DNA from 3 places in the Vogesella sp. genome. Region 1 is predicted to be linked to each of the others. Evidence: predicted binding sites of a transcription regulator. Region 1 holds the regulator's gene; each other region holds the start of a gene.
What was found. The regulator sigma-54, encoded in region 1, starts transcription at its own class of promoters, with help from an activator protein. The targets are predictions, from matches to a motif close to CTGGCACGCTTCATGCTT.
Positions count from the first base shown of each region.

Region 2: a site for sigma-54 is predicted at 2,427-2,444, ahead of ACK4FZ_RS03680 (pilin). Genes of this name have one in related genera too.
Region 3: a site for sigma-54 is predicted at 1,688-1,705, ahead of glnK (P-II family nitrogen regulator). Genes of this name have one in related genera too.

Region 1 covers NZ_JBKBHK010000005.1:249,489-253,823, forward strand. The annotation lists gene lptC (LPS export ABC transporter periplasmic protein LptC) at 1-170, shown strand, start outside; gene lptA (lipopolysaccharide transport periplasmic protein LptA) at 160-666, shown strand; gene lptB (LPS export ABC transporter ATP-binding protein) at 663-1,391, shown strand; gene ACK4FZ_RS08680 (RNA polymerase factor sigma-54) at 1,397-2,797, shown strand; gene hpf (ribosome hibernation-promoting factor, HPF/YfiA family) at 2,858-3,178, shown strand; gene ptsN (PTS IIA-like nitrogen regulatory protein PtsN) at 3,381-3,839, shown strand; gene hprK (HPr(Ser) kinase/phosphatase) at 3,832-4,335, shown strand, end outside.
Region 2 covers NZ_JBKBHK010000002.1:234,669-239,003, reverse strand. The annotation lists gene ACK4FZ_RS03690 (Wzy polymerase domain-containing protein) at 1-1,403, opposite strand, end outside; gene ACK4FZ_RS03685 (pilin) at 1,475-1,891, opposite strand; gene ACK4FZ_RS03680 (pilin) at 1,945-2,385, opposite strand; gene bioA (adenosylmethionine--8-amino-7-oxononanoate transaminase) at 2,583-3,938, shown strand; gene ACK4FZ_RS03670 (hypothetical protein) at 4,053-4,335, shown strand, end outside.
Region 3 covers NZ_JBKBHK010000003.1:97,184-101,518, forward strand. The annotation lists gene ACK4FZ_RS04940 (YifB family Mg chelatase-like AAA ATPase) at 1-1,220, opposite strand, end outside; gene ACK4FZ_RS04945 (accessory factor UbiK family protein) at 1,226-1,504, opposite strand; gene glnK (P-II family nitrogen regulator) at 1,756-2,094, shown strand; gene ACK4FZ_RS04955 (ammonium transporter) at 2,117-3,424, shown strand; gene ACK4FZ_RS04960 (ClpXP protease specificity-enhancing factor) at 3,604-4,029, opposite strand; gene ACK4FZ_RS04965 (glutathione S-transferase N-terminal domain-containing protein) at 4,057-4,335, opposite strand, start outside.

The sequences.
Region 1 (4,335 bases):
TGCAAACCGCCACCCTGCAGCTGAACACTCAGACCGGCATTATGCGCAACCAGGCGCCGGTCGCTATAGACGATGGCCTGTCACGCATCCGCTCCAACGGTTTTTACTACAATCACCCGGCTGGACAACTCAAACTGCTGTCCAGCGTAAGGATTACCTATGCACCATAGATTGCTGCTCGCGCTGCTGCTGAGTGCAACCGCCCCCGCTGCGCTAGCCGAAAAGGCAGACAGCAGCAAGCCGATCGAAGTCAATGCCGACAGTGCTGCGCTGGACCAGAAACAGGGCGTCAATGTCTTTGAAGGCAATGTGGTGATTACCCAGGGTACGCTGAGCTTGCGTGCCGACAAAACTGTCACCACCCGTGATGCCAGTGGCCGCCAGAAACTGGTTGCCACCGGCAACCCGGTGCACTTCCGCCAGAAGCTGGACGGCCAGACCGAGTACGTTGATGGCCGTGCCGCACGTGTCGATTACGACTCTGCCAGCAACACTGTCATCCTCACCGGGAAAGCGGTAGTCACCCGCGGCAAAGACATGGTGGCTGGCGAGCTGATCAGCTACAACACCGTGACCGAGGTGTACCAGGTCAAAGGCCAGGGCGCGACCAGCACGGCGCCCAAGGGCAGGGTCACCATTATTCTGCAGCCGCAGGAGAAGCCATGACTCATAGCCGGCTAAGCATCCAGCACCTGAAGAAGACGTTCAAGAAACGTACCGTGGTGCGTGACGTATCGATGGACATCGCCAGCGGCGAGGTTATTGGCCTGCTGGGCCCCAACGGCGCCGGCAAAACCACCAGTTTTTACATGGTGGTTGGCCTCATCGCTGCCGAAGCCGGCGAGATCCTGCTGGATGGCAACACCATTACCCATTTGCCCATCCACAAACGCGCCCGCTTGGGCCTGGGCTACCTGCCGCAGGAAGCGTCGATCTTTCGCAAGATGACGGTAGAAGAAAACATCCAGGCGGTACTGGAAGTCGCCGGCCTGTCCGGCGAAGCACTGGACAAAGAACTGCAGCTGCTGCTGGACGACCTCAATATCGGCCACTTGCGCGAAACTAACGCCATGGCGCTGTCCGGTGGCGAACGTCGCCGCGTGGAAATCGCCCGCGTATTGGCCACCAAGCCGCGCTTCATCCTGCTGGACGAACCATTTGCCGGCGTGGACCCGATAGCCGTAATCGACATCCAGAAAATCATTTCCTTCCTGAAAGAGCGCGGCATCGGCGTGCTGATTACCGACCACAACGTGCGCGAAACACTGCGCATCTGCGACCGTGCCTACATCATCTCCGAAGGCCGCGTACTGGCCTCCGGCTTGCCGGACGAACTGGTCAACAACGAACAGGTTCGCCAGGTTTACCTGGGCGAGCATTTCCACCTGTAAGCGAAATGAAGCAAACCCTCCAGCTCAAAGTCAGCCAGCAACTCACGCTCACCCCGCAACTGCAGCAATCGATCAAGCTGCTGCAGATGTCCACGCTGGAGCTAGCCAGCGAACTGGAACGCTATCTGCTGGACAACCCGCTACTGGAACGCAGCGACGGCAGCGACAGCCCCAATGGCGACGCAGAAGCACCGGTAGCGGAAAGCAGCAATGACACTGCAGAAGACCGTAGCCAGGACAGCATGGAGCTGTCCGACTGGGGCAGCGGCAGTGGCGGTGGCAGCCATGACGGTGACGACGAGTTCGACCCGATACTGAACGCGCCGTGCCGCCCCACCCTGCGCGAACACCTCACCGCGCAAATGGGCGAAACCCAGCTGGGCCGGCGCGACAGCGCGCTGATGGCGCTGCTGATCGACGAGCTGGATGAAGACGGCTACCTGGTTACAACGCTGGAAGACATCGCTGCGGAACTGCCGTTGGAGCTGGATGTCGAGGTAGAAGAGCTGGAAACGCTGCGCAAGCTGATGATGCAGTTCGAGCCCGCCGGCATCGGCAGCCGCCATCTGGGCGAGTTCCTGTTGTTGCAGCTGACAGCACTGCCCGCCAGCACGCCGTCGCTGCCGCTGGCGCGTACGCTGGTGGCCGAACATCTGACGCTGCTGGGCAACCGAGATTATGCCCGCCTGAAAAAACTGCTGGGCCTGGGCGAAGCTGAACTGCGTGCTGCCCACGCCCTGATTGCCACTTTGCGCCCGCGGCCAACCAGCGGTTTTGACCAGGGCGAGACACATTATGTGGCGCCAGACATCCATGTGGTACGGCGCGGCGGACGCTGGGTTGCCCAGCTAAACCGGGCATCGGTGCCAAAACTTCAGGTAAATCAGCTGTATGCAAACATGCTGCAGCAAAAGGATAGCAGTCACAACCTTTCAGGGCAGTTGCAGGAGGCCAGATGGCTGGTAAAAAACATCCAGCAACGGTTTGACACTATCCTGAAAGTGTCGGAATCTATAGTCGAAAGGCAGCAAGCGTTCTTTGAACACGGTGAAGTGGCCATGCGCCCGCTGATCCTGCGCGATATCGCAGACGAGCTGGGATTGCATGAATCCACCATTTCCAGGGTGACGACGCAGAAGTACCTGCTGTGCAGCCGCGGGCTGTTCGAGCTGAAATACTTCTTCGGCAACGCACTGGAAACGGACAGTGGCGGAGAGTGCTCTGCCACCGCCATCAAGGCGCTGATCCGCCAGATCATCGATGCCGAAGACAGCAAGAAGCCGCTGTCGGACAGCGCCATCGCCGACAAGCTCACGGCACAGGGCATACAGGTTGCCAGACGCACTGTCGCCAAGTATCGTGAAGCTATGCAGATTCCGCCAGTTAGCCTTCGCAAGGCCCTATAGCAGTGCCAAAAACACCGGTGCGGCCAGCCCGACCGCACCGCTAACAGAAGGAGTCAGGGTATGAACCTCAAAATTACCGGTCTGCACCTCGAAGTTACCCCATCCATCCGTGAATACATCGAGAGCAAACTCGAACGCATCACCCGCCACGTCGACAATGTGATTGGCATTACGGTGACGCTATCGGTAGATAAACTGGTACAAAAAGCGGAGGTCAATGTGCATCTGGCAGGTAAAGACATCCATGTCGAATCGGAAGAAGCTGACATGTATGCCGCCATCGATACACTGATGGACAAACTGGACCGCCAGGTTCTGAAGTTCAAGGAGAAACAAACCGAGCATCGCGTCAGTGCACAGCAGATCAGTGCCGAACTGTAAGGTGATGCAGTAACTTTAACGGGAGCCAGTGGCTCCCGTTTTGCATTGGTGCACGCGGGCAGGAATTCTATTGCCGGCGATGGGTCTGAAGCCATAACACGTGACATCCCCCACAACGACTGTACCGCACACCCTGCTGCCCTATTGCAAACAGCAGACTCGGCGTAGAATGGCGGACGGTTTTTTCTGGCAAATGCAAATCATGAGCTTGATCGGCAAGATTCTTCCCCAGCAGAACGTGCTGGCCGATGTGGATGTATCCAGCAAGAAGCGCCTGTTCGAACAGGTAGGTTTGTTGGTGGAAAACAGTCACGGTATCGCGCGCAGCGAGATCTTTGACAGCCTGTTTGCCCGCGAGAAGCTGGGCTCCACCGGCCTGGGGCAAGGCGTGGCCATCCCGCACGGGCGGGTCAAGGGTCTGAAAGAAGCCACCGGCGTGTTCATCCGCCTGGCCAGCCCTATCCCGTTCGACGCACCGGACGGCAAACCGGTAAACCTGCTGTTCGTGCTGCTGGTACCGGAACAAGCGACCGACTTGCACTTGCAGGTGCTGTCCGAGCTGGCCCAGCTGTTTTCCAGCCGCAGCCTGCGCGACAAGATGGCAGTATGCGATACCGACACCTTGTACGCCCTGCTGACCGGAAACCCCGCCCATGCCTAATATCAGCGTGCGCCGGCTGTACCAGGACAACAAACACAAGCTCAGCCTGAGCTGGGTTGCCAGCCGTGCCGGGTCGGACAACCTCATTTCCAACGAGGAACAGCGCCCGACACAGGCACTGGTCGGCCACCTGAACTTCATCCACCCCAACCGGGTGCAGGTACTGGGCCTGGCCGAATCCGAATACCTGAACAAACTGGAACAAGCTGCCGCCCGCACCGCACTGGACCAGCTGTTCCACAAAAACATGGCTGTGGTCATCGTGGCCAACGGCCAACCGGTGCCGCGCCTGCTGCAAGATTACTGCCAGACCCACAATGTGCCGCTGATGAGCACGCCACTGGAAAGCCCGTACCTGATGGACGTGCTGCGCATCTATCTGGCGCGCGCGCTGGCGGTGTCCACGGTGATGCACGGTGTGTTCCTCGACGTGCTGGAAATCGGCGTGCTGATCATGGGCGATTCGGCGATGGGTAAAAGCGAGCTGGCGCTGGAG
Region 2 (4,335 bases), on a different contig from region 1:
AGGCCTTCAATACGCTGCTGGTTGATCTTGATGTCACGCGAAGGTTGCTGGCTTTCGGTTAGCAAACCAAACACGCTGGCGCCGTGCACCACATACAGCAAACCTGCCACGCCGAGTATCAGCGCGCCAGTCCGGCGCATCGACGCTCGTAACGCCAGCGTGAGCGGCGGGCGCGGCGACAGCGCCAGGATGGTAAAGAACGCAAAACTGAACGGCAGGTACCACAACGGGTATTCGAACATCGAATGCCCCAGCGTCACAGCCGCCATACCCAGCAAGAAGGCATTTTCTGCGCTGGCATTTTCCCGCTTCAGGTACGGCCACAGGCAATAGCTGACGACGGCAGCCGCCAGCAAAGTAGCCGGTACGCCAGTCTCGGCCAGCAGCTGGGTCACCAGATTATGGCTATGGGTAAACAGACTGCTTTCCGGTACCCGGCCATAGCCGCCAAACGCTTCCAGCCATACCGACTGGTAGGCATAGCCGCCAACACCCGTGCCCAGCCACGGATAGGTAGTAACAATCTGCCAGCATTTGTCCCACTCCACCCGGCGGCGGGCGCCAAAACCGGCGTCGTTAAGGCGGTCCAGCCCTGAGCCGATATCGACCGCGAACAGCCACTGCGCCAGATACTTGCCAGTGAACTGAAACAACAGAATGCTGGCCGCAGCCCATAGCAGTGCCTTGCCAATACCCGACTGCGGCAGACGGGCGCGCATCAACACACCCAGTACCGCAATGGCGGCAGCGTAAGCCAAAGGCAGACGCCCGCCAGACCAGGCCGATAGCAACGACAGGTAAAGGCACAACGCAATAGTCAGCCACGCAGGCAAGCGCCGTTGCGAATACAGATAGGCAGCGGCCAGCATGCCCCAGGTAAGTACATGGGCAAACTGGTTGCGCTGGCCGATATTGCCCATGATCTCCATACCGCTGGACAACAGCCAGCCATTGGACTGCGGCGCCAGGCCCGCCATCTGGCTGGTACCGATCAGCGCCTGCAGCGCCGCCCCCAACAGTATCGACCAGGCAATGGCGGTCACCAGTTGCGAGCGGCCAAGGCGCTGCTGTTCATGCGCCAGTAACACTGCACCCAGTGCCGCCAACAGCAGGCCGAACAATTCAAACGGCAGCATGCCGGCTTGCTGCCATTGATAGCGCAGCAGGCTACCCGCCCACAGCAATAGCCACCACAACAGGAATGCCGGCAGAAACCACACTGTTTGCACGGTGCGGCCGGACTGCCCGCGCAAGCGCCAGGCGGCAATCAGTAGCCCGCTACTGATGAAACCCAGCGTTATGGCATTGGTCCACCAGTCTTGCAGCGGGCTGTAGCGGGCAAAGTTGAAGAATGGCAAAGCAAAGATACACACCAGTGCCAGGGTAAGCGGATGACGCAACATGCTGACTCGCAATAAAAAAGGGGGTGATAAACACCCCCTTATTGGGACAACTCAGCTAAGCAAATGACGGCTTAGCGGCAGTTGGTCGGGCGGATATTGGAGGCAATAGTACCGTCAGTGCAAGCCCAAGTAATCGAACCACCGCTAACGGTACCTTGCAGTACCAAGGTAGCACCATCAGAAACACGATTATTGTAAGTAATGGTGATTTGCGAAGCGTTTACATTGACAGCACTAACAGCATTGCCAGTGATACTGCCGGAGGCAGCCAAGCCAGCGGAGGCATTATTTGCCGGCCAAGCATTATTGGTCGAGAAAAACTCGGTTACAGCGGTCTTGGCTGCTGCTGCCAGGTTCAGGCCTTCCGACACGTGGGCACGGCGGGTGTAATCCTGGTAAGCCGGAATAGCAATGGCAGCCAGAATACCGATGATGGCGACCACAATCATCAGTTCGATCAGGGTAAAACCTTGCTGTACGCGTTTCATAGTGAACACTCCATGGTTGTAATCAAGTTGGCCATGTGGCCGGGTGGGTAAGCTTATTCTCGGCAGTTGGACGGTAGTACTCTCGCTAGGTCGCTGTCGCCACTGCACACCCAGCGGTAAGCACCCGAGGTGTTCTCCTGCGGCACCAGCCACACATGCGCACCCGATGCGACCTTGCTGCTGAGTTCGATATTGATCATGCTGACGTTACCGGAAGCCTGGATCTCCAGCCTGGCGATACTGCTGCCACGACTGGCAGTGGCATCGGCAATGCCAGCGCTGGCATTGGTGGCCGGCCAGACATTATTGGTAGCATGGTACTCCTCCATCGCCACTTTGGCGGCGCTGGCGGCAACCAGTGCTTCGCTGATATAGGCACGGCGGGTGTAATCCTGATAAGCCGGGATGGCGATGGCGGCCAGGATGCCGATGATGGCAACCACGATCATCAGCTCGATAAGGGTAAAGCCACTTTGCCTGTTGCCACTGTGCATGATGAGGGAGCATTGCTTCCGGGTTAGTCGTGGCGGGGTAAATGCAAATGGCGTGCCAGCACCGAATTCCGCTGCTATCACGATGCGCTTGCCGCAATGCGTGACCATCTTGCGCCTGTACTGACAATTTTCGTCACTTCCGGCGCCATGGAGCGGGCGTGGTAGCATCCGGCATTCCTGTCTTTGCCGGATTCGTCATGACCTCGCACAACGATCAATGGCTGGCCCGCAGCCGCGCCGCTGTATGGCACCCGTGTACCCAGATGAAACGCCATGAAACCCTGCCCATCGTCCCCATTGCCCGGGCAGATGGCATCTGGCTAGAAGATTTTGACGGCAAGCGCTATATCGATGCCGTCAGCTCCTGGTGGGTAAACCTGTTCGGCCATAACCATCCGCGCATCAAGCAAGCCATCAAGGACCAGCTGGATACGCTGGAGCACGTGATCCTGGCCGGTTTTACCCAGCAGCCGGTGGTAGAGCTGTCCGAGAAGCTGGCAGCCGCGTCCGGCCTTGGGCACGCGTTTTATGGCTCTGATGGCGCCAGCGCCACCGAAATCGCGCTGAAGATGAGCTTCCATTACTGGCGCAACCACGGGCAAGGCAGCAAGCAGCGCTTTGTCAGCCTGGAAAACAGCTACCACGGCGAAACCGCGGGTGCGCTGGCCGTCACCGACGTGCCGCTGTTCTCGCAAACCTATGCCCCGCTGTTGCAACAGAACTTCCGCGTGCCCAGCCCGGACGCCAGGTTGGCCGCAGACGGTGAAAGCGCCGAAGGCTACGCGCTGCGTGCTGCCGACGCGCTGGCAGCCTTGCTGGCCGCCGAACACGGCCAGATTGCCGCGCTGATCGTCGAGCCGCTGGTACAAGGCGCCGCCGGCATGGCGATGTACCATCCCGCCTACCTGCAGCGAGCCCGTGCGCTGTGTGACCGCTACCAGATACACCTGATTGCCGATGAAATCGCCGCCGGCTTCGGCCGTACCGGCACCCTGTTTGCCTACCAGCAAGCCGGCATCACGCCAGACTTCCTGTGCCTGTCCAAAGGCATCACCGGCGGCTACCTGCCCTTGTCGTGCGTGCTCACCACCGACAGCGTGTACCAGGCGTTCTACGACGACGACGTCGCCCGTGGTTTTCTGCACTCGCACAGCTATACCGGGAACGCACTGGCCTGCCGTGCCGCGCTGGAAGTACTGGCCATTTTCGACGATGAAAACGTGCTGGCCCGCAACCGTGTCACCGCCGAACGCTTCAGCCAGGTCCTGGCACCGCTCGCCGCCCACCCGGCAGTGAGGCATTTCCGGCACCAGGGCATGATCTGGGCCTTTGATGTAGACAGCCCGCGCAGCGACTTTGCCGTCGCCTTCTTCCAGGCCATGCTGGCACGCGGCTGTCTGGTGCGCCCGATCGGCAAAACGGTGTACTTCATGCCGCCTTACATCATCAAGGAGGCACAGATGTTGCAACTGGTACAAGCCAGCCTGGCCACACTGAACGAGTTGGCCGCAGGCACAAGCCCGGGCTGTGGTAAAGAGACGGCACTGCCGTAGATAGTCATGGCCTTGCTACTGCCAGATTTTATATACTTGCCTGCATATTCATATTGACTAGATGCAATGCTCAACCTGTCGCTACACGCACCTCACCTTGACCCGGTCATGGTGATGTGCGACCCCGATCAACTGGACGCCTGGCTGCAACACCTGCCCTACACCCAGCCATTCGACTGTGCGCAGCTGATACGGGACGCGCTGGCACAGTTGAACTGCATCAAGCTGCCACCGTCCAGCCGGCTGCAACTGTTGCGCCTGTACCTGCAAGCGCAAGACCGCTTGCTGCCAGTGCTAGAGGCCGAAGCACGCCCCGGCGAGCTCACCAGCCACAGCCGTGCCCGTCGTGCTGCCTTGCTGGCACAGCACCTGTCCATCCTGATCCACAACGGTTTCA
Region 3 (4,335 bases), on a different contig from region 1:
GCGGCACTGTCTTCCGCAGCAGGCAAGACTTGCAGCTCTTCTAGCGTCAGTGCACCGACCTCCACCATCAGGTCGAAACGATCCAGCAAAGGGCCAGACAGTTTACCGCGATAGCGGCTGACCTGCTCGGGCGTGCAACGACAAGCACGGCGCGGATGCCCAAGGTAACCGCAAGGACAAGGGTTCATGGCAGCCAGCAACTGGAAACGGGCAGGAAAGCATACCTGACGCGCTGCGCGCGATATATGAATCTCGCCGGTTTCCAGAGGTTCCCGCAGCACCTCCAGCACCTTACGGTCAAACTCGGGCAACTCGTCAAGAAACAGCACGCCATGATGCGCCAATGTGATCTCGCCAGGACGAGGGTCAGAGCCACCGCCAACCAACGCTACGGCTGAAGCAGTGTGGTGCGGATGGCGAAAAGGCCTTACGCACCAAGAGCGGGCATCAAAACCGCTACTCGCCAATGACTGCACAGCAGCACTTTCTAGCGCTTCATCCTGGTTCATCGCCGGTAGAATACCTGGCAAGCGTGCGGCCAACATCGATTTACCGGTACCAGGCGGCCCCTGCATCAACAGATTATGCCCCCCGGCTGCGGCTACTTCCAACGCCAGTCTGGCCAAGCCCTGCCCTTTGACCTCTGCCAGATCCGGGTACGCACTGGCCAGTATTGGCGGGATGTCTGCCTCCAACACAGGCAAGCGCACCACGCCAGCCAAGTGCGCACACACTGCCTGCAAATTATCTGCCGCCAGCACCTGAACACCTTGCACCAATGCGGCCTCACTGGCACTCAAACGGGGCAGGATAAAACTGCGACCGCTGCCACGCGCGGCGGCAACCATAGCCAACGCGCCACGTACCGGCCGCAACTCGCCGCCCAGCCCCAACTCGCCAGCCAATTCGTAAGCATCCAGCGCCGCTACAGGCAGCTGACCGTCTGCAGCCAATAGGGCTATAGCAATCGGCAGATCGAAACGTCCAGACTCCTTGGGTAAATCGGCAGGTGCCAGATTGACCGTAATGCGCCTGGCAGGAAAATCAAAGCCGGACTGCACGATGGCGGCACGCACCCGCTCCTTACTTTCCTTAACCTCAGTATCCGGCAGCCCCACCAAGGTAAACGCCGGCAAACCGTTGGCGAGATGTACCTCCACTGCCACTTCCGGTGCGCTTACGCCGGCAAGCGCCCGGCTGACACACACCGCCAGTGACATGGCGATTATTCCCCGCTGGCCGGCGTAGCTGGTGCGGTGGGCTCAACCGGCGCCGGCTGCGGCTCCAGCAAGGCCAGGCGCTTTTCCAGTGCCTCCAGTTGGGCACGGGTCTGCGCCAGCACTTCCTGCTGAATATCAAACTCCTCACGGGTCACAAGGTCCATGCGGCTAAAAGTCGCCGCCATCATGGCCTTCACGTTTTTTTCCAGATCCTTGGCAGGACTGGCAGCAATGGTTTCGGAAATTTTATTGCTGATTTCGTCGAACAGTTTTTGGCTAAGCATGATGCAACCTTGTAATTGGCATGAGAAACAGGGGAAGTTTAGCAAAAAAGCCGCGACACCTGCAGGCAAGCGTTTGCACCAAGAAGGCGCAATAGCAGTAACGGCTTATAGATTCCATTATTACTTATCGAATAAAAGCAGCACTGAGACGGCAAATCATTGAAAAGAAAACAAAATATGGTTCTGGCACAGTTCATGCATAGGCGAAATTGTCACACTCTCATTACCTAACTGAGCAGCAAGGAGCCGTCATGAAACTGGTTAGCGCCATTATCAAGCCCTTCAAGCTTGACGAAGTCCGTGAAGCCCTCTCCGCCATGGGCGTACAGGGTATTACCGTCACCGAAGTAAAAGGCTTTGGTCGCCAAAAGGGCCATACCGAACTGTACCGTGGAGCTGAATACGTGGTGGATTTCCTGCCCAAGGTGAAGCTGGAAATCGCCATCAGCAACGAACTGCTGGATCAGGTGGTAGAAGCGATCGAAACCGCCGCGCGCACAGGCAAGATCGGCGACGGCAAGATCTTCGTGTACGACCTGGAACAGGTAGTGCGTATTCGTACCGGCGAAACCGGTGCCGACGCGGTCTGAACATAAGAAGAAAGGGATCAACATGAGCAAGAAACTCCTGACCTTGGCCGCACTTGGCTCACTAACAACCGCCCTACCTGCTTTTGCTGATGGCGCCCCCACGCTGGTAGCAACCAGTGCCATCAGTGCCGGTGATACCGCCTGGATGATGACCTCTACCGCGCTGGTACTGTTTATGACCATTCCTGGTCTGGCTTTGTTCTACGCTGGCATGGTTCGTAAAAAGAACGTGCTGGCGACCTTGATGCAAAGTTTCGCCATCTGTGCACTGATCACCGTGCTATGGACCGTTATCGGTTACAGCTTGGCTTTCACTCCGGGCAACAGCCTGATCGGGGGTCTTGACCGCGTCCTGCTGGATGGCATGGTATTTCTTAAGGATGAAGGCAAGCTGACGGTACACCCGCTCGCTGGCACCATCCCGGAAGCGGTATTCATGATGTTCCAGATGACGTTTGCCATCATTACCCCGGCACTGATCACCGGCGCTTTTGCAGAACGTATGAAATTCTCCAGCATGCTGGTATTCATGGTGCTGTGGTCGCTGATCGTATACGTACCAGTTGCACACTGGGTGTGGGCGCCGGGCGGCTGGATGTTTGACCATGGCGTGCTGGACTTTGCCGGTGGCACTGTCGTACACATCAACGCCGGTATCGCAGGCCTGGTAGCTGCTCTGGTACTGGGTAAGCGTGTCGGTTTTGGCCGCGAAGCCATGCCCCCGCACAACCTGGTGCTGACGCTGGTAGGTGCTTCGATGCTATGGGTAGGCTGGTTCGGTTTTAATGCCGGCTCGGCTGTAGCCGCTGACGGCCGCGCAGCCATGGCCATGGTTGCCACCCAGGTTGCTACCGGCATGGCCGCCCTGTCGTGGATGGCAGCAGAGTGGATTGCAAAAGGTAAACCGTCGGTACTTGGCATTGTTTCCGGTGCCATCGCAGGTCTGGTTGCCATTACCCCGGCTGCTGGTTTCGTGGATGCGAAGGGCGCACTGGCCATCGGCCTGATCTCGGGTGCCCTGTGCTACTGGAGTGCTACCTCGCTGAAACACATGCTGAAGTACGACGATTCGCTGGATGCTTTCGGTGTACATGGTGTCGGCGGCATCATCGGTGCACTGCTGACTGGCATCTTTGCCGTGAAGGAAATCGGTGGTGTAGAAGGCGATCTGATGACTCAAGCCATCGGCGTGGTGGCCACTGCCATCTACTGCGGCATCGTCACCTTCATTCTGCTGAAGCTGATTGACGTGATCATGGGTCTGCGCGTCAGCGAAGAAGAAGAGCGCGAAGGCCTGGACGTGGTTCTGCACGGTGAGCGTGTGGAATAACATTACCAGTGGCTGCTGTGCGGCCAACCTGGCAAGCCGGCCCTTGTGGCCGGTTTTTCATTGCCGATGCGCTGCCCAGCAAACAGCACGATACTGCCGTACACAAAACAACCCCCGCTTGCACCGCAAACGGGGGTTGTTTTGCCTTGGCCGCCTTGTAGCTGCGCTAGCCGGGGGGTTTAGCTGCGGCGGCCAGGGAAAGTGATGACTTTGGCACCCTTGGCGTCATCATCGCTAGCCGGTGCTTGCGCTACCGGGCTGACAGGCGATACCGGTTTGGCTACTGGCTTTTCCAGTTTCTCCAACTCGAACCCCATCCCCTCACCAGAATCACGCGAGAAAATGGACAATACATTGCCTACCGGAATCCAGATCTCGCGCGAAACCCCGCCAAAGCGGGCCGAAAACGAAATCCAGTCATTGTCCATGTTCAAGCCTTGGGTAGCACCATAGCCGACATTGAGCACGATTTCATTGTTCTTCACGAACTCCATCGGCACCTGAACGTTTTCATCGACCCAAACCACCATATAGGGAGCCTGCCCCTGATCAGTACACCATTGGTGAATGGCACGGATCAAATAAGGGCGGGTACTGACTGTCATGGCAACTCCTCGCTGGTTGGATAACGCTTATTTGCGCATGGCCTTTTCGGCCGGGGTCAGCGAATCGATGAACGACTGGCGCTGGAACAAACGCTCGGCATACTTCAGGATAGGCGCCGCATTTTTGCCCAAGTCGATACCGTAATGTTCCAGACGCCACATCAGCGGTGCAATCGCCACGTCGATCATGGAAAAGTCATCACCCAGCATGAACTTCTGCTTGGCAAAGATCGGGGCAATGGTAACCAAGCCATCGCGGATGGCTTCGCGTGCCTTGCTGGCTTCCTTGCCGCTGGCACCGTTCTC